DNA from 4 places in the Streptomyces sp. NPDC058872 genome. Region 1 is predicted to be linked to each of the others. Evidence: riboswitches for the same ligand, from Rfam matches in the RefSeq annotation. Region 1 holds a riboswitch; each other region holds the start of a gene.

Region 1 (5,539 bases):
GAGCAGGTGGTCGATCAGGTGGTCGGAGAGCAGGTTGACCTCGTCCACGTACAGGATGCCCCGGTGCGCGGCGGCGAGGAGGCCCGGCTCGAAGGCCTTCACGCCCTCGGCCAGCGCCCGCTCGATGTCGAGCGCACCGACGAGCCGGTCCTCGGAGGCGCCGACGGGCAGTTCGACCATCCGCGCGGGGCGGGAGGTCCCGGGCGCGTCCTCGTGCGGCCCGTCCGGGCAGCTGCGATCGGGTGCCTCCGGGGCACAGCTGAAGCGGCAGCCGGCGACCACCGGCACCTCCGGCAGCAGCTCGGCGAGCGCACGTACCGCCGTGGACTTGGCGGTTCCCTTCTCGCCCCGCACGAGGACCCCGCCCACGGCCGGGCTGACGGCGTTGAGCAGCAGCGCGAGCCGCAGGTCGTCCATGCCGACGACGGCAGTGAACGGATACCGGGTGCTCATCGGGTCTTCCTTCCCTCACGTCCGTTCCGTCCGCCGGCGGTCGCCGACGACGGGTCCGTCCCCTGCCGGCGGCCGGAGCCGTTCGGCGGGTGCGGGTGGGAGCTGCGGCCCGGTCGGGGGCCGGGCGCCCCCCGGGTCACGGCGCGCCCGGCGGCACGAAGGGCAGTCCCGACGGCGCACCGCCCTCGATCAGCCGCAACAGCGCGTCGGTGTCGGCGTGCTCCTCGATCAGGTCGCCGAGCCGGTCGAGCTGCTCTTCCCGCAGCGCGCCGAACGAGGTGTCCGGCGCCGGGACGAACCGTCGGCCCGAAGCCGCCGCGACCTCCCGCAGGAACGCCCGGCGAAATCCGTCGCCCTCCAGGGAGCCGTGCCAGTGGGTGCCCCACACGGAGCCGACCCGACAGCCGTCGAGGAACGGTTCCCCACCCCGTACGTCCGCCACGCCGTGGTGGATCTCGTACCCCTCGACCCGTTCGCCCAGGGCCTCGCCGACCGGTCGGGCGAGGATCTTCTCGACCCCGAAGCGGACCCGTACGGGCAGCAGCCCCAGCCCGTCGACGAGGCCGGCCTTGGACTCGACCTCGTCCTCGATGCGCTCGCCCAGGGCCTGGAAGCCGCCGCAGATCCCGAGCACCGGACGCCCTTCGGCGGCCCGCAGGGCCAGCGCGTCAGCGAGGCCGCGCTCCCGCAGCCAGGCCAGGGCCCTGACCGTGCCCCGGGTGCCGGGCACGACGACGAGGTCCGCGTCGACCAGCTCCTCGGGCCGGTCGACGAAGCGGACGACGACGCCCGGTTCGGCGGCCAGCGCGTCCACGTCCGTGAAGTTGGACATCAGCGGTACGGCGCACACGGCGACCCGCAGGACGTCCGCGCCGACCGGCGGTGCCACGACCGACTCGCGGACCGTGCCCCGCAGGGAGACGCGCAGGCCGTCCTCCTCGTCGATGCCCAGCCCGTGTGCGTACGGCAGGACGCCCAGCGTGCTGCGCCCGGTCAGGCCGTGCAGCATGTCGAGGCCCGGTTCGAGGAGCGTCACGTCGCCCCGGAACTTGTTGACCAGATAGCCCGCGACGAGCGCCTGGTCCTCGGGTGCGAGCAGGGCCGTCGTGCCGAAGAACTGGGCGAAGACCCCTCCCCGGTCGATGTCCCCGACCACCACCACGGGCAGTCGGGCGGCCCGCGCGATGCCCATGTTCACGATGTCCGTGCGCCGCAGATTGATCTCGGCCGGGCTGCCGGCCCCTTCGCAGATCACGGCGTCGTACGTGCCCCGGAGCTCCTCCAGGCACGCCATGACCGGCTCGAAGAGCTCCTTCTGCCGGCCCCCGTGGTAGCCGCGGGCACTCAGCTCTCCCACCGGCTTGCCCATGAGCACGACCTGGCTGGAGCGGTCGCTGCCGGGCTTGAGCAGCACCGGGTTCATGAGCGCGCTCGGCTCGACCCGGGCGGCCTGGGCCTGCATGGCCTGGGCCCGGCCGATCTCGGCGCCCTCCCGGGTGACGAAGGAGTTCAGGGACATGTTCTGCCCCTTGAACGGTGCGACCTTCACGCCCTGCCGCACCAGCCAGCGGCAGATGCCGGCCGTGACCACGCTCTTGCCCGCGTCGGACGTGGTCCCGGCGACGAGCAACCCCCCACCCCTCATGCCTTCCTCCCCTTCAGCGCTCCGGCGATCGCGCGACCGCCCGCGCAGGCGACCAGGGCCAGCCAGGTCACCCGGCGGGACAGCCGGACCGCCCGGTCGATGTCGGCGACCTCCACGGGCCGCCCCGTTCCGTTCAGGACGGGTCGGTGCTCGACCCGTCCGCCGTACGCGAGGGTGCCGCCGAGCCGTACGCCGAGCGCACCGGCGAAGGAGGCCTCGACCGGGCCCGCGTTGGGGCTCGGGTGCTTCGCCGCGTCGGCCCGCCAGGCCCGTACGGCCCCGCGCGGGTCGTCCCCGGCGACGGCGGCGAGGGCGGCGGTCAGCCGGGCCCCGGGCCAGCCGGCGAGGTCGTCGAGGCGGGCCGAGGCCCAGCCGAAGCGGCGGTACCGGTCGGACGTGTGGCCGACCATCGCGTCGAGGGTGTTGACGGCACGGAAGCCGAGGAGGCCCGGTACGCCCGCGACGGCGCCCCAGAAGAGGGCGCCGACCACGGCGTCGGAGGTGTTCTCGGCGACCGACTCGACGACCGCACGGGCCATCGCGGGGCCGTCCAGGGAATGCGGGTCGCGTCCGCACAGGTGCGGCAGTCGCTCGCGGGCGGCCTCCAGGTCCCCGGCGGCGAGCGCCCCTCCGACGGTGCGGGCCTCGCGGCCCAGGGTGGTGCCGCCGACGACGGACCAGACGGCGGCGGCGGTGAGCGCGACGGACGCGGCACGGTCGTTCCGGACCGCGCGGGCGGCGACCGCTCCGACCGTCGCCACGGTTCCGGCGCAGACCGCCGCGTGCAGTGCGCCCCACCCGCGGTGGTCGCGCCAGAGGACCCGCTCGACGGCCGAGGCCGTACGGCCGAACGCGGCGACGGGGTGCCCGCGGCGCGGATCCGCGAGGACCCGGTCGAGGGCGAGGCCGGCCGCCGCGCCGTACGCGAAGACACCGGTGGCTCTGCTTCTGGAGACGCTGCGGCCGCGGCCGGGCATGGCGCTCTGTCCTCACTCAGGGTCCGCGCCCTGGATCGACGTGACCGGCGGCGAGAGTTCCTGACTTCCGGACCCCTGGGATCCGGTCACAGTGGCGGGACCGCGCCGGATTCGCACCGGACTTCCTCTCCTGCAGCCGTATGGCCCCGGCAGTCCACCACGGTCCGAGAACAGCCGTCAACTCACCCTTGACCTGCAACGGGTCACTGTGCGAAGCACCACAAACACGACGGCCGGGCGGCCCGCACCCGAAGGTGCGGACCGCCCGGCCGAGGTACCGGGGACCGTCAGGCGACGATCAGGTAGATGCCGTACGCCACGGCCGCCAGGCAGAGGCCGAAGCAGGCGTAGGCGCCGGTGCGGGCGGGGGCGGCGGAGCCTCCCCGGGCCACGGCCTCCTCCTGCTTGGAGAGGGCGACGATGCCGAGGGTGAACAGGCCCACGAGGGCGACGGTCGCGACGAGGCTGATGCCGAAGACGGAGCCGAGAGCTGCCCAGTCGATCTTCATGTGCGGGGTTCCAGTTCCGTGAGCGCGGTCAGACCGCGGTGGCGGGAGCCGGGGGAGCGGCCGGGTCCGCGGGGTTCGGGGTGGGGATGGTGGCCTTCAGGTCCTCGTCCGCGACGGCGGCGACGGAGCCGGCCGGCGGCGGGGTCACGGCCGCGATGGCGGTGGTGACGACACCCGCGGTCTCGGTCTCGTCCTTGGCCTCGGTCTCGACGTCGTTGACGTTGGTGTGGTCGACGACCTGGCGGCGGGAGAGCAGCCAGATGCCCAGGCAGGAGGCGACCAGGAAGGTCGCGACGGTGTAGACGCCCCAGTCGCCCTGGCGGGCCACGAACTCGGCTCCGGCGGCGACCAGGCCGGCGGCCGGCAGGGTCAGGCCCCAGGCGACGAACATGCGGGTGGCGGTCGACCAGCGGACGACGCCGCCCTTGCGGCCGAGTCCCGCGCCCATGACGGCACCGGAGACGGAGTGCGTGGTCGAGAGGGAGAAGCCCAGGTGGGAGGAGGCCAGGATGACCGTCGCCGCGCTGGTCTGGGCGGCGAAGCCCTGCTGCGGCTGGAGGTCGGTGAGGCCCTTGCCCATGGTGCGGATGATGCGCCAGCCGCCCAGGTAGGTGCCGAGCGCGATCGCCGTACCGGCGGAGACGATGACCCAGAGGGGAGGGTTGGAGCCGGGGGCCAGAACGCCGCCGGCGACCAGGGCGAGCGTGATGATGCCCATCGTCTTCTGGGCGTCGTTGGTGCCGTGGGCGAGGGAAACGAGGCCGGCGGAGGCGATCTGGCCGGCCCGGTAGCCCTTCTCCGTCGTCTTGCGGTCCGCCTTCTTGTCGAGGCGGTACGTCAGGCGTGCGGAGAACATCGCGGCCAGACCGGCGACCAGCGGGGCGGCGAGGGCCGGGATGAGCACCTTGGTGACGACGACGTCGCCGTGGACGCCACTGATGCCGATCGAGGCGACGGTCGCACCGATGAGGCCGCCCATCAGGGCGTGGGAGGAGCTGGACGGCAGACCGACCAGCCAGGTCACCAGGTTCCAGAGGATCGCGCCGACGAGCGCGGCGAGGATCACTTCGGGCTGGATGCCCTCTTCGTTCACCAGTCCCTTGGAGATCGTCTTGGCGACCTCCACGGACAGGAACGCTCCGACGAGGTTCAGCACGGCGGACATGGCCACCGCCGTCTTGGGCTTGAGCGCACCGGTCGAGATGGTCGTGGCCATCGCGTTGGCGGTGTCGTGGAAACCGTTCGTGAAATCGAACACGAGAGCTGTCACGACCACAATGGCGAGCAGCAGCGTGATGTGTTCCATTTACCCAGGCAATCGTTTGACGTCAGTGGCTGGTTGAACTTAGGCAACCTGGGTGAACGGAAGGTGAACTGAGACGGGCGACGTGGTGTCTCTATCTGGTGTCAAGAGATTCCGTTTAGGCGCTCCTGGTCCTCGATGTCCACGATGTGGTCACCTTGTGACCTCCGGTAACCCTTTTCCCTCCCGGCCCCCGCACCCCACCCCGGCCACTTCCCCGCTTCTCGGTCCCGCTCCCCGGACGCGGTCGGGCGACCCGAAGGGCCTCCTGGAGGAGACCCATGTCACGCCCCGGAGCCCTCCTCCGCTTTCCCCCCGTCGGCGCCCGTCCGGTGGCAGCCCCCCGTCACCCTGCCGAGACTGGGAGCGTGCGCCCGGCTACAGCGACGGCAGCGGCCGTCACCACCCTGATCGGTGTCGGTGCGGCTGCGGTCGCAGCCGGCCGGTACGCCAGCGACGTCGCCCTCAGGGCGCCGTCCGGACGACCACTGCCCGGAGACCCCAAGCTCACCGTGCACGCCACGGGGCCCGAGCGGATCACCCTCACCCGCAGCCTCGCCTCGCTGCGCCCCGGTACCTACGGGATGGAGGCCCCCGGTCTGCACGCCGTCCTCGGCCCCGTCCTCGACCGGGTCCCCCACACCGCCGACAC
Region 2 (5,539 bases), on a different contig from region 1:
GCGGGGGGTGACGCCCGTGGCCACGACGACCTCGTCGTAGCCCTCCAGGTCGGCGGCGGAGACGTGCGTGTTCAGGCGGACCTCGATGCCGTGCTCGGCGAGCTGGACGCGGAAGTAGCGCAGCGTCTCGTCGAACTCCTCCTTGCCCGGAACCCGCTTCGCGACGTTCAACTGACCGCCGATCTCGGCGGCGGCGTCGAAGAGGGTGACGGCGTGCCCGCGCTCGGCGGCCGACACCGCGCAGGAGAGCCCGGCGGGGCCGGCGCCGACGACCGCGACGCGCTTGGCGAGGCGGGTGGGGGAGAGGACGAGCTCGGTTTCGTGACAGGCGCGCGGGTTGACCAGGCAGGAGGTGATCTTCAGGTTGAAGGTGTGGTCGAGGCAGGCCTGGTTGCAGCCGATGCAGGTGTTGATCGTGTCGGCGCGGTCGGCGGTGGCCTTCGCGACGAAGTCGGGGTCCGCGAGGAACGGGCGGGCCAGGGAGACCAGGTCGGCGCGGCCGTCGGCGAGGATCTCCTCGGCCACCTCGGGGGTGTTGATGCGGTTGGAGGTGACGAGCGGCACGGAAACGGCGCCCATCAGCTTCTTCGTCACCCAGGTGTAGGCGCCGCGCGGCACGGAGGTGGCGATGGTGGGGATGCGGGCCTCGTGCCAGCCGATGCCGGTGTTGATGATGGTCGCGCCCGCGGCCTCGATCTCCTTGGCGAGCTGGACGACCTCCTCCAGGGTGGAGCCGCCGGGGACGAGGTCCAGCATGGAGAGGCGGTAGACGAGGATGAAGTCCTCGCCCACCCGCTCGCGGATCCGGCGGACGATCTCCAGCGGGAACCGGACGCGGTTCTCGTACGAGCCGCCCCAGCGGTCGGTGCGCCGGTTGGTCGCGGAGGCGATGAATTCGTTGATGAGGTAGCCCTCGGAGCCCATCACCTCGACGCCGTCGTACCCGGCCTCCTTGGCGAGCTCGGCGCAGCGGGCGTAGTCCTCGACGGTCTGCTCCACCTCCGCGTCGGTCAGCTCGTTCGGCACGAAGGGGCTGATGGGCGCCTGGATCGGGCTGGGGCCGACGAGGCCGGGGTGGTAGGCGTAGCGGCCGAAGTGCAGGATCTGCATGGCGATGCGCCCGCCCTCGGCGTGCACCGCACCGGTGATCAGGCGGTGCTCGGCGACCTCCTCCGCCGTGGTCAGCTTGGCCCCGCCGTCCCAGGGGCGGCCGGCCTCGTTGGGGGCGATGCCGCCCGTGACGATGAGGCCCACGCCGCCGCGGGCGCGCTCGGCGTAGAAGGCCGCCATGCGCTCGAAACCGTGCTCGGTCTCCTCCAGGCCGACGTGCATCGAGCCCATGATCACCCGGTTGGGCAGGGTGGTGAACCCGAGGTCGAGCGGGCTCAGCAGGTGCGGGTACGGGGTCATGGGGCGTCTCCTCGCGCAGGGGTCGTCGACCTCAGTTCTAGGTGACCCGATGCGCCTTCTGCAACTAGTTGCAGAAGAATGGGGGAGTGATTTCTACTACTCAGTAGCCCATGGGGAGCCCGCACCGCCCGGCACCCGCGACCCGCCCCCCCCCGAAGGCGTGCCGCGCCACCCGGACGGTCCGTGCGGGGCGGGGGCACGGGCTCCGCACGGCGCCGCCGGGCGACTCAGGACGGGCGCTGCGGCACCGACACCTCCGGCCCGACCCACGCCTCCAGGTCCTCCGGAGTCCTGGGCGCGTCCGCGCCCACGCCCAGCAGGCCGTGGGACCGCAGCAGGCGCGTCACGGCCGCCGCCCACGGCCGGCGCAACCGGGCCGCGTCCAGCAGGACGTCGTCCGAGAGGAGCTCGGCGACCGGACCGGTGCGCAGGCCGGTCGGGGAGAGCACCGCCGCCTCGTCCGCCCACCGCAGCGCGAGGTCCACGTCGTGCGTCGCCATCACCACGGTCGTTCCCGCCTCCCGCAGCCGGTGGAGGGTCTCCAGGAGCCTCTCCTGGCCGTGCGGGTCGAGCCCGGCCGTGGGCTCGTCCATGATCAGGACCCGGGGCCGCATCGCCACGGCACCCGCGATCGCGGCACGCTTCCGCTGCCCGTACGACAACAGGTGTGTCGGCCGGTCCTCCAGGGCCACGATGTCCAGCGCCTCCAGCGCCTCCCGCACCCGCAGTCGCACCTCCTCCTCGGGCAGTCCCAGGTTCATCGGACCGAACGACACGTCCTGGGCGACCGAGGCCGCGAACAACTGGTCGTCCGGATCCTGCACGACCAACTGCACCGTGCTCCGCAGCCGGGTCAGCCCCTTCCGGTCGTACGTCACCGGGGCCCCGTCCAGGAGCAGCGCACCGCCACCGCAGCGCAGCCCCCCGCTCAGCAGCCTCAGCAGCGTCGTCTTGCCGCTGCCGTTCCGGCCGAGGAGCGCGACCGCACGTCCCTCGGCCACCGCGAAGTCCACCCCGGACAGGACCGCGGGCCCGTCCTCGTAGGCGAATCCCGCCTCCACCAGTTCCACGACGGGGATCGAAGACGTCACGGGAGGAACCTTTCCAGTACGAGGGTGAGGGCGACGAGCCCCGCGAGGAGCGCTCCCGTCGCCGCGAGGAACCGCGGAGCGACGGCCCGGCCCGGCACCAGGACCCGGAGCGTGCCGTCGTAACCGCGGCCGGCGAGCCCCGACTGCAGCCGCTGTGCCCGGTCGAAGGCCCGCACGAACGCGGTCGCGCCGAGCCCCGCGAGGGAACGCCAGGTCGCGGTCCGGGTGGTGTGCCCGAGCCGTGCCGCCTGGGCCTGCCGGATCTTGGACAGCGAGTCGAGCAGCAGGAAGACGATCCGGTACATCACGAGCGCCACGTCCACCACCGGTGCCGGCACCCCCGCCCTCACCAGCCGGGGCAGCACGTCGGACATCGGCGTCGTGAAGGCGAACAGCAGCACTCCGAGCGAAGCCGCGGCGGTACGCAACAGCAGCTCTCCCGCGTGCACCGGACCGTCGGGTGCGAGGGCCACGAACCCCCGGGCCCCACCCACCTCGAAGAGCAGCGGAACGGCCCCGGTGACGCAGAAGCCCAACGGAACGCGGAACGCCCGCCACAACTGGCGACCCGGCACCCCGGCCGGGCCGAGCAGGACCGTGAGCGTGGCTGCCGCCACGAGCAGTGCGCCCGGCCACGGCGGCAGGCACACCGCACACAGCGTCAGGCCGAAGCCGAGCAGCGCCTTCTCGGCCGGGTGGCGGCGGCGCCAGCGACTGCTGTGCGCCGCCGCGTCGATCGGCAGCATCGGCGGTTACGCGCCCGGTCCGTCGGGGGACGACGCCCCGGCGCCGGACGATCCCGCCTCCGGCGTGCCGCGGAGGGCCGTCCTGCCGGTGCCGGACGGGGAGGGTGCCCGGCCGTCGCGGTCGGCGGTCCCGCCGTCCGCCGCCACGCCGTCCGCCCGGGCACTGTGCAGGGCGGGGTCCTCGACCGGGGCGGAGACGCCGGCCCGGGCCCGGGCCTCACCTTGACGGCGGCCCCGCCGCAGACCGAAGTAGTACGCCAGGACTCCGGCGCCGATCGCCGCCTGGAGCGCGAAGAGCGCCGACTCGATCTCACCGGACGGGGGCTCGTACAGCGGGCTGAACCACGGCTCGTAGTCCGGCTGGAGCTCGGTGATCGCGCTCTCGGCCTCGCCGTCGGACCCGGAGAACGGCTCCTCCTTGTGGTCGCCGAGGCCCAGCGCCAGGGGCAGCACCGCGAGCGCGGCGACGACGAGCAGCAGCAGACCGTTGATCTTCGTGTTGCGATGCATCATGAGACCGCCTCCTCCTGCTGCCGCTGCACACGCGTCCGTCCGAGGACGCCGAGCCGGATCAGGTCGCCCTTGCTGGACTGCGTGAGCAGCCGCATCACGAGCACCGTCAACAGGCCCTCGCTCACGGCGAGGGGGATCTGGGTCACGGCGAAGATCCCGCCGAACTTGGCGAGCGCCCCCAGCACGCCGCTGCCCGGGTCCGGGAACGCCAGGGCCAACTGCACGCTGGTGACGCAGTACGTGGAGAGGTCGGCGACGAAGGCGCCGAAGAACACGGCCACCATCAGCGGAGCACCGAACCGCCGCACCAACCGGTACGTCCCGTACCCCGCCCAAGGGCCGACGATCGCCATGGAGAAGGCGTTCGCCCCGAGCGTGGTCAGGCCCCCGTGCGCGAGCAGCAGGGCTTGGAAGAGCAGGGTGATCGTTCCCAGCACCGCCATGATCGGCGGCCGGAACAGGATCGCACCCAACCCCGTGCCGGTCGGATGGGAACAACTCCCGGTCACCGAAGGAAGCTTGAGCGCCGACAGGACGAAGGTGAAGGCGCCCGACGCACCGAGCAACAGGGTGGAATCGGGATTCGACCGGACTTCGCGGGTCAGCGCGCGAACCCCGTGGACGACGAACGGAGCAGCTGCGACGCCCCAGGCGGCAGCGTGCACGGGGGGTAGGTACCCCTCGGCTATATGCATGGTGGGAAGACCCTCTCCAGCACCTCGTGGATGGACAACGCGCCCTGGCCGGTCTCCTGGCTGACGGTCATGCGGCCCGACTCCGCCTTCCCACACCGCAACGGTCTCCCGCGGCGGTCCAGTGGCTTCCCCCGGGAACTTCCCCGGAGGGTGGAGTCGGACCTCCCGATCACAGTGGCGAGGGCCGCACCGGTACTGCACCGGTTTCCCGTACACCAAGGCCCTGTGACAGTAGTGTGTTGACCTGCTGGATCACAACACGACCACCACCCGGAGCGGTCCCCCGCTCACTCCGCGCACACGGCTCCGGAGCACCCCGCACGCTCAACCCTTGCGGTAGGAGTACGCCTCCGAGGCCGCCGCCGCCACCGCGTCGAGGTCCCCGCCGGCGCTCGCCGTGACCAGTGCGGCGACCGCCCCCTCGACGAACGGAGCGTCCACCAGTCTGGACCGTTCCGGCAGTTCGTCACCCTCGGCGAGCAAGGCCTTGACGGTCAGGACCGCACTGCCCAGATCGACCAGGAGCGCCACCCCGGCCCCCCGGTCCGCCTCCTTCGCCGCCCTGCAGATCAGCTCGGCGCTCGTCCCCAGACCACCGCCCGGAGCCCCGCCGGCCGCCAGCACCGGAGCCTCGCCCCCACCCGCGAGCCCCCGGGCCAACTCGGCCACCGCCGCAGCGACCGCGGCGCTGTGCGACACCAACACGATGCCGACCGGCGCTGGCGCTGGCGCCGGGGGCGAGGGAGGGGGAGAGGGGGCGGAAGCGGCCGGGACCTCGGTGCCCCCGACCGCCCCACCCATGCCCCCACTCATGCCCCCGCCCCCGTCTCCGCTTCCGCGGCGTCGGCAAGGGCGGCGAACAGCAGCGCCGAGGAGGTCGCCCCCGGATCCTGGTGCCCGATCGACCGCTCCCCGAGATAACTGGCCCGCCCCTTGCGCGCCCGGAGGGGCACGGTCGCGAGGGCACCCCCCTCCGCCGCGGCCCGGGCCGCCTCGAACGAGCTCCGCAGCCCCTCCACGGCCGGTACGAGCGCGTCCAGCATCGTCTTGTCACCGACCTGCGCACCGCCCAACTGCGCCACCG
Region 3 (5,539 bases), on a different contig from region 1:
GGGTCCTCCGGGGTGGCGACGCGGACGTGATGGCCGTGGTTGTGCTCGACGTAGAAGTGCCCGTACCAGGTCTGGGCGAGCGCGATCCGGGAGAGCCTGCGCTCCAGGGCCTCCGTCTTGTGCCCCAGCTCGTGGGCCGTGTTGATGGCGATGCCGGCGACTCCACCGAGGGTGAGGGTCAGCCCGATCCGGTCGACCGCGGAGAGGTCCCCCCGGGTGATGAGCCAGCAGCCGAGGACCAGACCGGCGTACTGGAGGGGCAGGTACAGGAAGGTGCACCAGCGGTAGTAGCGGTCCTGTTCGAGCCGGGCGATCGCGCTGTCCGGCGGGTTGGCGGCGTCCTTGCCGATGAGGTGGTCGACGACGGGGAAGACCGCGTACAGGACGAGGGGCCCGGTCCACCAGAAGACGCCGAGACCGGTGGCGGTCGCCAGCCCCCAGGAGAGGAAGGGAAAGGCCGGGATGAGCAGACCGAGCAACCAGAGGTGGCGCTTGGGGTCGCGCCAGGCGACGGGTGCTTCGGGAGCGCCGGTGACCCGGGGCGCTTCCGGCGTGTCGGGGGAGTCGCTGGGCAGGGGCACGACCGGCTCCTCACGGAGGGTGGACACTTTGCATGTCTTCTGTCCATTTTATAGACGCCTTCCCTGCTAACCGTCAATGCTTTGGACAGTGCCCCCTGGATAAAGTGGGGACACGATGACACGTTTCCGCGAGAGTGTTCGGTCCCTCCTGCGCGAGCAGGTGCTCGATGCCGCCTACCGCCTCGTCGCTGCCGAAGGGTGGGGCGGGCTGCGCATGGCCGCCGTCGCGCGGGCCGCCGGCATCAGTCGACAGACGCTCTACAACGAGTTCGGCTCGAAGGACGCCATAGGCAATGCGCTGGTCCAGCGCGAGCTGGAGGGCTTCCTGCTCGGCATTCAGCGTGAACTCGACGCTCACCCGGGTGATTTGGAGGCGGCGGCTGCCGCGGGCGTCGGCTACACGCTTCAGCAGGCCGTGGACAATCCGCTCATCAAGAGCGTCCTCCTTGCGGCCCGGGGGGGCGAGGACGACCTCCTCGCCTACCTCACGACCCGCCCGGAACCGGTCTTCGGTACGGCGATGGCGATGCTCGACGCGTATGCGATCGAGGCCTGGCCCGATGTGGACGAGGAATCCCGGGGGCTCGCCGTCGAGACGATCGTGCGGCTCACCGTGAGCCACATCGTCCAGCCGGCCGCCGCACCCGAGGAGTCGGCGCGCCGCATCGCCAGGATCACCGCGAGGATCGCGTACCCCGGTGGCGCGTGAGCGGCCCGGGCGGGTGAAGGGGCGGCCCGGTGCGGTCCGGGCGTCGGCCCGGCCCTTCTCCGGTCGGCCCGCTCCGCTCCCCGCATCCACCGGGGCCACGGGGCGTCGTGCGGCTCGCGGGTGGCCGCCGCTCCCTCCCGGCGTCACCGGAAACGGGTGAGGTCCGCTGTCGGACACGGGGGATCTCCGACAGCGGACCTCTGTTGAACATTCTACGAGATGTTCGAGCGTGCTTCGTCCGCGGGGCGTCGGTGGCGAAAGGGCGGGGCGGCGGGGTACACCTCACATGAGGCGCGGACGCGGCCGACGGCCGGCCGATCGGTGCCGGACGGGTCCGGCAGCCGGGGCCCGTTCCGTCGCGCCGCCGGTGACGAGGAGGTCGTGGTGGAAGGCAGGAGCAAGGGGTTCGTGCGGTCCTTCAACCGTCTCGGCGGGTACGGCTTCGTCGTCCCCGTGGGCTCCGAGGAGCAGGTCTACTTCAGTGCCGAGGACATCGAGGGCGAGGACCGGGTCCTCGCCGAGGGACAACAGGTCACCTTCGTCCTGGTCCTCGGCGAGGGCCGCTTCGAGGCGAAGGAACTGCGCGTCTGACGGGGGTCGGTGTGCGTCCGACGCCCGGTGGTACTGTGCCGAAGCCAGTCGCACCTTTGTACGCACCTGAGCGGGTACGTGCACGGGTCAGGGAATCCGGTGCGAGACCGGAACTGACGCGCAGCGGTGAGGGCGACGGGCGGCGCATCGGCCACTGGGCAGCACGACGGGCCCGGGAAGGCGCTCCGTCCGGCTGACCCCGAGTCCGAAGACCTGCTGGCGGCCCCGGCGGCACGTGGTCGTCCGGGGAGCACCGTACGACAGGCTCCGCGTATGAGCCGTGGACGCAGAGGAAGTTCCGTGCTGCTCGCACCCCCGGTCCGCTCCGCCCTGCCCGCCCTCGCCGGCATGCTCCTCCTCGCCGCGACGGCCACCGCCTGCGGTGGTGGGCCCACTGCCGCTCCGTCCGGGACGGGAGCCCCGGAGCGCGCCCGTCCGGTGGCGCTCGACGACAACTGCGGCCGACCGGTCCGCGTCGACCGGACCCCCCGGCGTGCCGTCGCCCTCGACCAGGGCGCAGCGGAGATCATGCTCTCCCTCGGCCTCGCCGACCGCATGGTGGGCACCGCGACCTGGACGGACCCGGTGCTGAAGGGCCTGGAACGGGAGAACGCCAAGGTTCCGCGACTCGCCGACCGCTATCCCTCCTTCGAGAAGGTCCTCGACGTCGAACCCGACTTCGCCGCCGCCTCCTTCGCGTACACCCTCGGTGAGGGCGGCGTCGCGACCCGCGAGCGGTTCGAGCAGTTCGGCATCCCCACCTACCTCTCGCCCACCGATTGCGTCGGCAAGGACAACAGCGGCGACGGCGACGGGGTCCGCACCCGCCCGCTCACCATGGAGACGGTCTACGGCGAGATCCGGGACCTGGCAGAGGTCTTCGCGGTCCCGGAGCGGGGCGAGGAACTCGTTGCCCGGCTCAAGGCCAGGGTGACCGGCGCCACGGCGGCGGCCGACTTCACCGATGCCACCGTGCTCTACTGGTACTCCGACGCGGAGGCGCCCTACACGGCGGGCTGCTGCGGGGCACCCGGCATCGTCACGAACGCGCTCGGGGCGAAGAACGTCTTCGACGACACCCGCGAGGAGTGGCCCCAGGTCAATTGGGAGACCGTCGCGGACCGCGACCCCGACGTCCTCGTGATCGGCGATCTGACACGCCGGGCCCAGTCGGCCGAGAGTGCCGCCAAGAAGATCGAGTTCCTGGAGTCCGACCCCGTCACCCGGAACATGACGGCGGTGAAGAACAAGCGGTACGTCCTGCTCAGCGGCCAGGCGCTCAATCCCACCCTCCGTACGGTCGAGGGCATCGAGAAGGTGGCGGCTGCGCTCCGCTCGTACGGGCTCGCCGGGTGACCGCGCACCCCCGGAGCGAGGTCGCCGCCGCTCCCGGTCGGGCCCTCGGAGCCCCCGGCGGCGGGAGCGGAGACGCCCCGCCGTCGGTCCGGACCGGGGCGCTGCTGTGGACGGCGCTCGGGTCCGCCCTGCTGGCCCTGTCGGTGGCCGTGGCCATCACCATCGGGCCGGCGGACATCGGAGTCGGCGAGGTCGGGTCCGTGGTGACCGCGCACCTCACCGGCGGGACCTCGACGCTCTCACCGATCCGCGACGGGATCGTCTGGGACCTGCGGTTGCCCCGTACCCTCCTCGCCGCCGTCTGCGGAGCCGGACTCGCCGTCTGCGGAACGGTGATGCAGGCGCTCCTGCGGAACCCGCTCGCCGACCCCTTCGTCCTCGGTGTCTCCTCCGGAGCCTCGACCGGTGCGGTCGCGGTCGTCGTCCTCGGCGTCGGCGGGGGCCTCCTCTCCGTCACCGGTGGCGCCTTCCTCGGAGCCGTGGTCTCCTTCGCGCTCGTCCTCCTCCTCAGCCACACCCTCGGCGGCTCGACGGACCGGGTGGTCCTCGCCGGTGTCGCCGCGATGCAACTCTTCTCCGCCCTCACCTCCTTCGTCGTCATGACCGCGGCCGACGCCGAGACCACCCGGGGAGTGCTCTTCTGGCTGCTCGGCTCGCTCGCCGGCTCCGGCTGGACCGAGGTGGGGACGTGCCTCGCCGCCCTCGCCGCGGCCCTGCTCGTCTGCGGAGGGTACGCAAGGACCCTGGACGCCTTCGCCTTCGGAGAGGAGGCCGCCGCCTCCCTCGGCGTCGCCGTCGTGCGGACCCGGCTCGTCCTGCTGTGCGTCACCGCCCTCCTGACGGCCGCCCTGGTCTCCGCCGCAGGCGCGATCGGCTTCGTCGGCCTCGTCCTGCCGCACGCAGCCCGTGCGCTCGCGGGGCCCGGACACGCCCGCCTCCTGCCGATCACGGCCCTGGCCGGAGCGGTCTTCCTGGTCTGGGCCGACACGCTCGCCCGCACGGTCCTCGACCCACAGGAGGTGCCGGTGGGCGTGCTCACCTCGCTGATCGGCGTGCCGGCCTTCGTCCTCGTCCTGTACCGCACCAGGAGCGCCCGATGACCGAAACCGCGGACGTGAGGACGAGCGCCGGCACCGGACTCGCCGCCGATCGGGTCGTGCGCACGGCCGCTGACGTCCTCGTCCTCGACGGGGTCAGCGTTCGGCTCGTCCCGGGGACCGTCACCGGGCTGCTCGGACCCAACGGATCGGGCAAGTCCACACTGCTGCGCCTCCTCTCCGGGGTCCTCGCCCCCCACTCCGGGACCGTCACGCTCGACGGGGAGCCACTGGGCGGGCTCGGTCGCCGCACGGTCGCCCGGCGCCTCGCCGCGGTCGAGCAGCAGGCCGACACCCAGACCGATCTGACCGTCGTCGACGTCGTCCGCCTCGGTCGCGTGCCGCACCGCCGGGCCTGGACCCCGGCCTCGGCCGACGACGAGGCGGCGGTCCGCACCGCCCTCGAACGCACCGGGCTCGCGGACCGTGCGCGGCAGCCCTGGCGCACCCTCTCCGGCGGCGAACGCCAGCGCGCCCAGATCGCCCGCGCCCTCGCCCAGGAGCCGCGCGAACTCCTCCTCGACGAACCCACCAACCACCTCGACGTCCAACACCAACTGGACCTCCTCGCCCTCGTCGCCGGCCTCGGCCTCACCGCCGTCGTCGCCCTGCACGACCTCAATCTCGCGGCGATGTACTGCGATCGACTCGTGGTCCTCGCCCGCGGGCGGGTGGTGGCGAGCGGGGCACCGGAGGAGGTGCTCACCGAGGAACTCATCGCCGAGGTCTACCGCGTCCGCAGCACCGTGACCCGACCGGGCCCCGACGGGCGCCCGCACATCCGCTTCCTGGGTACGGTGGGCCCATGTCCAGGCCCGAACCCGAATCCGTAGCACCCGATTCCGCCCCCGCTGCCCGCCCCCACCAGCGGACTCCGGGAGCGCGCGAACTCGCGTCAGCGGCCGAGGTGTTCGGCCTCCTCTCCGATCCCACCCGGCTTCACCTGGTATGGCTGCTCACCCGGGGCGAATCCGACGTCGGCGCCCTCACCGAGGCGTGCGGGGCCGCGCGGCCGGCGGTCAGCCAACACCTCGCCAAACTCCGCCTCGGCGGGCTGGTCCAGTCCCGCAAGGACGGCCGTCGGGTCGTGTACGCGATGCCCGACGGACATCTGAAGCGCCTGGTCGTCGAGGCGATCAACCGTGCCGACCACCAGGTGACGGGAGAGCCCTGGCACGACTGACGTTCCTTCCCGCACCCGAAGG
Region 4 (5,539 bases), on a different contig from region 1:
CCACCCGCCGGTCCGTCGGGGAGCCCTCTGGTAGGTGGGCCGCCTCGCACCTCCGGACGGCCACAGCCCTGACCGCCGTGCCTGCTCCTGCTCCTGCTCCTGCTCCTGCTCCTGCTCCCACGAAGGACTGCCCGCATGCCCCGTGATCTCCAGGCCACCGATCCGAGCAGCCTGCGCACCGCCATGGTCGACCGTCTCGCCTCCACAGGTGTCCTGACCGACTCGCTGCTGCGCGATGCCCTGCTCCACGTGCACCGCGAAGTCCTGTTGCCGCACGCCTATGTGCGGGTCAGCGGCCCGGGTGCCGATCCGATCGATTGGCGCCTCCTCGACGGCTCCCACCCCGAGGACCGTCAGGAGTGGCTCGAACTGATTCACAGCGACGAGTCGATCCTGCTCCAGCGCGACGGCGAACCCCTCGACGCGCTCGGCCGCGGGCCGGTGACCGGCGGCCACATGACGTCCATGTCGACCTACGCCCCCGCCACCGTCGAAACCCTCCAGACCCTCCAGCTCGCTCCTGGCCGGCGCTACCTGGAGCTCGGGCCCGGTCCCGGCGTCTCCCTCGCGCTCGCCGCCACCGTCACCGGCCCGGGACTCGCCACCGGAGTGGAACGGGACGCGCACATGGCGGCCTTCGCCCAGCGAAACCTCGACCGGCTCGGCGTCGGTGCGACGGTGTTCGAAGGCGACGCGCTCGACGGGCAGGAAGGCCGGGCGCCGTACGACCTGATCCACTCCGGCATCGGCGTCCCGTGCGTCCCGCCCGCGTGGGTGGAGCAACTCGCGGCCGGTGGGCGTCTGCTGACCACGCTGGTGACCCGGACGCCGAGCTGGCCCGGGCAGCTCCTCGTCACCCGCTCCGGTCGGGGCCGAATCGAAACGGTCCTTCAGGGGCGGGCGCGGGGTTACCGGCCGATGCTGGGCTACCGGTCGTTGGGTTCCCTGGACCACCGCGCGCGGATCAAGGCCAACCCCGGCACGGCGCGACCCACCCGGTTCGTCCCGCCGCCGGACGAGGCCCACGGCTACTGGCTCGCCGTCGCGCACTGCGCGCCGGGCCTGGTGCGGGACTTCCAGGCCGACACGATGACGATCGTCGCCCCCGAGGACGGCTCCTGGGCCGTGGCCGGTCCTGATGACGGCATCGTCCGCGTCCACGGGCCGCGCGACGTCTGGGCCGAACTCGAAGACGTACATGCCCGTTGGGAGCGGGCGGGACTTCCTGAGACGTACCGGGTCGCCCTCTCCGAGGACACCGGGATCCAGCACGTCGTCTCAGGCCCCGGGCCGAAGGCACTGAGCTGGACACTTCCGCCCCTGGCCCTCGTGCCGCCGCAGACGTCATGACCGCGCCACCGGGGCGCCACCGCGCGGCCGTACGCGTACCGCAGGACGTCATCGACTGCGGAGCCGCCTCGTTTTTTACGTCTGCATGTTGGATAAACCTCGCCGCTGAGCGATCGGACGTCCTAGGCTGGTCCTCGCAGCTGGTTCGCCCCGTCCGCCAGGCGGGAGCGTCGCAAGAGGGAACCCGGTGGGAATCCGGGACTGCCCCGCAGCGGTGAGCGGGAACGACCGCCGTCATACGCACTGGGTCCGGACAACGGTCCTGGGAAGCGACGGCCAGTAGGTGTCCTCCGCCAGGAGGACGTGCCCGCGAGTCCGAAGACCTGCCCGTTGCCCACGCACGGTCGTATGCCGTGCGCGGACATCCCGGTGACCTCGTGGGCGGGTCGGCGTACACAGCGAGCGGCACATCCGGCGTTTCCGGTCCGGTGCTCCGCACCTCCTGTGGCTCCTTCGCGTCCGCCTCCCGTCTCCGGGATGTTGTGGACACATCTCGCGAAGGAGAGTTCCGTGACAGCCCAGTCCGTAGCCACGGCAGCACGAGCCACCGTGTACGGCTACCCCCGCCAGGGTCAGAACCGCGAGCTGAAGAAGGCCGTCGAGGGCTATTGGAAGGGCGGTGTCACCGCCGATGCCCTCCGGGAGACGGCGGCCGGCCTCCGCCGTTCCCGCTGGCAGGAGTTGGTCGACGCCGGCATCCACGAGGTGCCGACGGGAGACTTCTCCTCCTACGACCACGTTCTGGACACCAGCATCATGGTCGGTGCCGTGCCCGCACGCCACCGCGCCGCCGTCGAGGCGGATGCGCTCGACGGGTACTTCGCGATGGCCCGCGGCACCCAGGACGTGGCCCCGCTGGAGATGACCAAGTGGTTCGACACCAACTACCACTACTTGGTGCCCGAACTCGGCCCGGACACCGTCTTCGCCGCCGACTCGACCAAGCAGGTCGCCGAGCTGAGGGAAGCCCTCGCCCTCGGCCACACTCCCCGGCCGGTCCTGGTCGGCCCCCTCACCTATCTGCTGCTCGCCAAGCCGGCCCCGGGCGTCGTGACCGACTTCGAGCCCCTGACCCTTCTCGACCGGCTGCTGCCGGTCTACGCCGAAGTCCTCGCCGATCTGCGCGCGGCCGGCGCCGAATGGGTCCAGCTGGACGAACCCGCCCTGGTACAGGACCGCACACCGGCCGAGCTGAATGCCGCCGCCCGCGCCTACCGTGAACTGGGCGGTGCCACCGACCGGCCCAAGCTGCTCGTCGCCTCGTACTTCGACCGGCTGGGCGATGCCCTCAAGCTGCTCGCCGCCGCCCCGGTGGAGGGCCTCGCCCTGGACTTCACCGAATCCGCCGCCGTGAACCTGGAGGACCTTGCCGCGATCGGCGGGCTGCCCGGCAAACGCCTGGTCGCAGGCGTCGTGAACGGCCGCAACGTCTGGATCAACGACCACCAGAAGTCCCTGGCCACCCTGGGCACCCTCCTCGGGTTGGCCGACCGGGTCGACGTCGCCGCGTCCTGCTCCCTGGTGCACGTCCCCCTGGACGCAACCGCGGAGCGCGACATCGCACCCCAGATCCGACGCTGGCTGGCCTTCGCCCGTCAGAAGAGCACCGAAGTCGCCACCCTCGCCCGCGGCCTCGCCCAAGGCACCGGTGCGATCGCCGCCGAACTGGCCGCCAACCGCGCCGACCTCGCCTCACGAGCCGGCTCCGTCCTCACCCGCGACCCCGCGGTCCGTGCCCGTACCAAGGCCATCACCGACGCGGACGGTCGGCGCTCCCAGCCGTACGCCGAGCGCTCCGCGGCCCAACGCGCCCATCTGGAGCTGCCGTTGCTGCCGACCACGACCATCGGCTCGTTCCCGCAGACCGGCGGGCTCCGTGCGAGCCGTGCCGACCTCCGGGCCGGCCGGATCGACACCGCCGGATACGAAGGCCGCATCGAGGACGAGATCCGCGAGGTCATCTCCTTCCAGGAGAAGACCGGCGTCGACGTCCTGGTGCACGGCGAGCCCGAACGCAACGACATGGTGCAGTACTTCGCCGAGCAGCTGACCGGCTACATCGCCACCCAGCACGGCTGGGTCCAGTCCTACGGCACCCGGTACGTCCGCCCTCCCGTCCTCGCCGGTGACGTCTCCCGTCCCGAACCGATGACGGTGCGCTGGACCACATACGCCCAGTCTCAGACCTCCAGGCCGGTCAAGGGCATGCTGACCGGTCCGGTCACGATGCTCGCGTGGTCCTTCGTGCGGGACGACCAGCCGCTGGGCGACACCGCCCGGCAAGTGGCGCTGGCCCTGCGCGACGAGGTGAACGACCTGGAGGCGGCCGGGACCTCGGTCGTCCAGGTCGACGAGCCGGCGCTCCGCGAGACCCTGCCGCTCCGGGCCGCCGACCACCCCGCCTACCTGGCCTGGGCGACCGAGTCCTTCCGACTGACCACCAGCGGCGTACGACCGGACACCCAGATCCACACGCACATGTGCTACGCGGAGTTCGGCGACATCGTCCGGGCCATCGACGAGCTCGACGCCGACGTCATCAGCCTGGAGGCGGCCCGTTCCCACATGCAGGTGGCCGACGAACTGGCCGAGCACGGCTACCCGCGCGAGGCCGGTCCGGGGGTCTGGGACATCCACTCCCCGCGCGTCCCGGGCGTCGACGAGATCGCCGTGCTCCTGCGCAAGGGCCTGGCCGCCATCCCGGCCGAGCGCCTGTGGGTCAACCCGGACTGCGGGCTCAAGACCCGCGGCTGGCCGGAGACCCGCACCTCCCTGGAAAACCTCGTCGCCGCAGCCCGCACGGTCAGGGCGGAGTTGACGGTCCACAACGATTGACGCCCGAGGTCCGGGCCGAACGCACCGTCGTCCGGCCCGGACGCCCTCGGAGTACGAAGCCTTCGGGGCGCACGCCGCTTCAGACGACCGTGCGCGTCCGACACCGATCACGGGAACGATCCGGCGACGCCCCGCGTTGCCCCGGGGCTTGCCGCGAACAGCGACCCGAAGGACTCACGTGCCCGAAGCAACGTCCGACACCAGCCCCGGGACCACCGCCCTCGCACCGCTCCCGCCGCTCACCGCCCAGGCCGAACGCCTGATCGAGCTGGGCGTGCACGAACTCGCCGGGATCTCCGCCGCCGCGTTGCGTGCCTTCGCCGAGGGCGCCCACGGGGACACGGGCGACGCCCTGCTCGCCGTCGACCCGAATCGTGTCCCCGCCTCTGCCCTGGCGCCCCTGCCCGACCGTGACGGCAAGCCCGGCTTCGTCGTCGTCGACATGCTCGACGTCGACGAGTTCGCGCCCACCGACAGCGCCAAGGTGCCCGACGGGCCGCTCTACCTCGTCACCGGCATCGACCGCGGCGACCACATGGCCAACTGGAGTCCCGAAGAGGCGCTGCCCGCGCTCACCGAGGCGGGCCGCACCCCCCTGCTCCTGACCGAAGGAATCCACTGGGTGCTCCAGCAGCCCGCGGCGCTGGAGCGCAACCACTGCTTCATGACCATCGGGGCCCGACTGCGCAAACCGAACGGCACCTTCGACGCCCGCACCCCCGCCATCTGGATCAGCAACGGCACGGGGCGGGACGGCCGCGAACGCCGCAACGCCCCCAAGATCGGCTGGTGCTGGTGGGGCAACCGGCACACCTGGCTGGGCTTCGGCTCGGCAACCGGCCGGACGACGACCTAGCAGCGGGTAGGCGCGTTCTCCACGGGCGCGTCCGGCCCCACCGGACGCGCCCGCTCCCATGCTTCGGACGGAGGCACGGTGGTCGCCTGCCGAGCAGGGCGTGCTGACCGTCGCTTCGTCGCTGCCGTCCCGTGCCGCCCCTGGTGTCCTCGACGTCGTACGGACTGCGGTCCATGGCATCGGCGCCCGGTGGCGCGGGCCGCTTCGACGGGAGCCACGCCCTCCCCGACGTTCGTGCGGGTGCGGTCCTCGGGGTGAGCGGGTCCGTGACGTGCTGCCGCCCGGACCGACCGGGCCGCGGGGCACGGACCGGTGCAGGCACGGGCCCGTGGCCCGGAGAGGACGGGCCGGGCACGGGCGGGGCTTCTCGGATCGAGTCGCGCCTTCCCGAATATCGGGTCAAGCTCGTCTATGTGTCCCCTTTCATAGGCAATCACCCCGTACCGCGATCGTCAGGAAGGGCGCCGCACCGAGGAGGCGGAAGTGGGCGGGTCCGTC

What was found. Region 1 has a riboswitch for cobalamin ahead of ACFW22_RS29025 (cobalamin biosynthesis protein). Riboswitches for the same ligand answer to the same signal wherever they lie in the genome.
Region 2: linked by a shared signal. The riboswitch ahead of ACFW22_RS01955 (energy-coupling factor ABC transporter permease) and the one ahead of ACFW22_RS29025 (cobalamin biosynthesis protein) in region 1 are both predicted to bind cobalamin.
Region 3: linked by a shared signal. The riboswitch ahead of ACFW22_RS09830 (ABC transporter substrate-binding protein) and the one ahead of ACFW22_RS29025 (cobalamin biosynthesis protein) in region 1 are both predicted to bind cobalamin.
Region 4: linked by a shared signal. The riboswitch ahead of metE (5-methyltetrahydropteroyltriglutamate--homocysteine S-methyltransferase) and the one ahead of ACFW22_RS29025 (cobalamin biosynthesis protein) in region 1 are both predicted to bind cobalamin.

Annotation. Positions count from the first base shown of each region.
Region 1 is NZ_JBHYMK010000059.1:5,917-11,455, forward strand. Features, by position in the region: gene ACFW22_RS29015 (putative cobaltochelatase) at 1-453, opposite strand, end outside; gene ACFW22_RS29020 (cobyric acid synthase) at 590-2,098, opposite strand; gene ACFW22_RS29025 (cobalamin biosynthesis protein) at 2,095-3,075, opposite strand; cobalamin riboswitch at 3,107-3,249, opposite strand; gene ACFW22_RS29030 (hypothetical protein) at 3,363-3,584, opposite strand; gene ACFW22_RS29035 (anion permease) at 3,613-4,890, opposite strand; gene ACFW22_RS29040 (alpha/beta hydrolase) at 5,256-5,539, shown strand, end outside.
Region 2 is NZ_JBHYMK010000002.1:139,802-145,340, reverse strand. Features, by position in the region: gene ACFW22_RS01975 (FAD-dependent oxidoreductase) at 1-1,410, opposite strand, end outside; gene ACFW22_RS01970 (ATP-binding cassette domain-containing protein) at 1,638-2,501, opposite strand; gene cbiQ (cobalt ECF transporter T component CbiQ) at 2,498-3,247, opposite strand; gene ACFW22_RS01960 (energy-coupling factor ABC transporter substrate-binding protein) at 3,254-3,760, opposite strand; gene ACFW22_RS01955 (energy-coupling factor ABC transporter permease) at 3,757-4,455, opposite strand; cobalamin riboswitch at 4,484-4,718, opposite strand; gene ACFW22_RS01950 (PTS-dependent dihydroxyacetone kinase phosphotransferase subunit DhaM) at 4,780-5,163, opposite strand; gene dhaL (dihydroxyacetone kinase subunit DhaL) at 5,265-5,539, opposite strand, start outside.
Region 3 is NZ_JBHYMK010000011.1:152,710-158,248, reverse strand. Features, by position in the region: gene ACFW22_RS09845 (alkane 1-monooxygenase) at 1-581, opposite strand, end outside; gene ACFW22_RS09840 (TetR family transcriptional regulator) at 697-1,290, shown strand; gene ACFW22_RS09835 (cold-shock protein) at 1,672-1,881, shown strand; cobalamin riboswitch at 1,937-2,117, shown strand; gene ACFW22_RS09830 (ABC transporter substrate-binding protein) at 2,155-3,237, shown strand; gene ACFW22_RS09825 (FecCD family ABC transporter permease) at 3,339-4,337, shown strand; gene ACFW22_RS09820 (ABC transporter ATP-binding protein) at 4,334-5,167, shown strand; gene ACFW22_RS09815 (ArsR/SmtB family transcription factor) at 5,140-5,517, shown strand.
Region 4 is NZ_JBHYMK010000017.1:115,190-120,728, reverse strand. Features, by position in the region: gene ACFW22_RS13805 (phosphotransferase) at 1-34, shown strand, start outside; gene ACFW22_RS13800 (protein-L-isoaspartate O-methyltransferase) at 136-1,350, shown strand; cobalamin riboswitch at 1,475-1,696, shown strand; gene metE (5-methyltetrahydropteroyltriglutamate--homocysteine S-methyltransferase) at 1,861-4,185, shown strand; gene ACFW22_RS13790 (DUF5701 family protein) at 4,364-5,041, shown strand.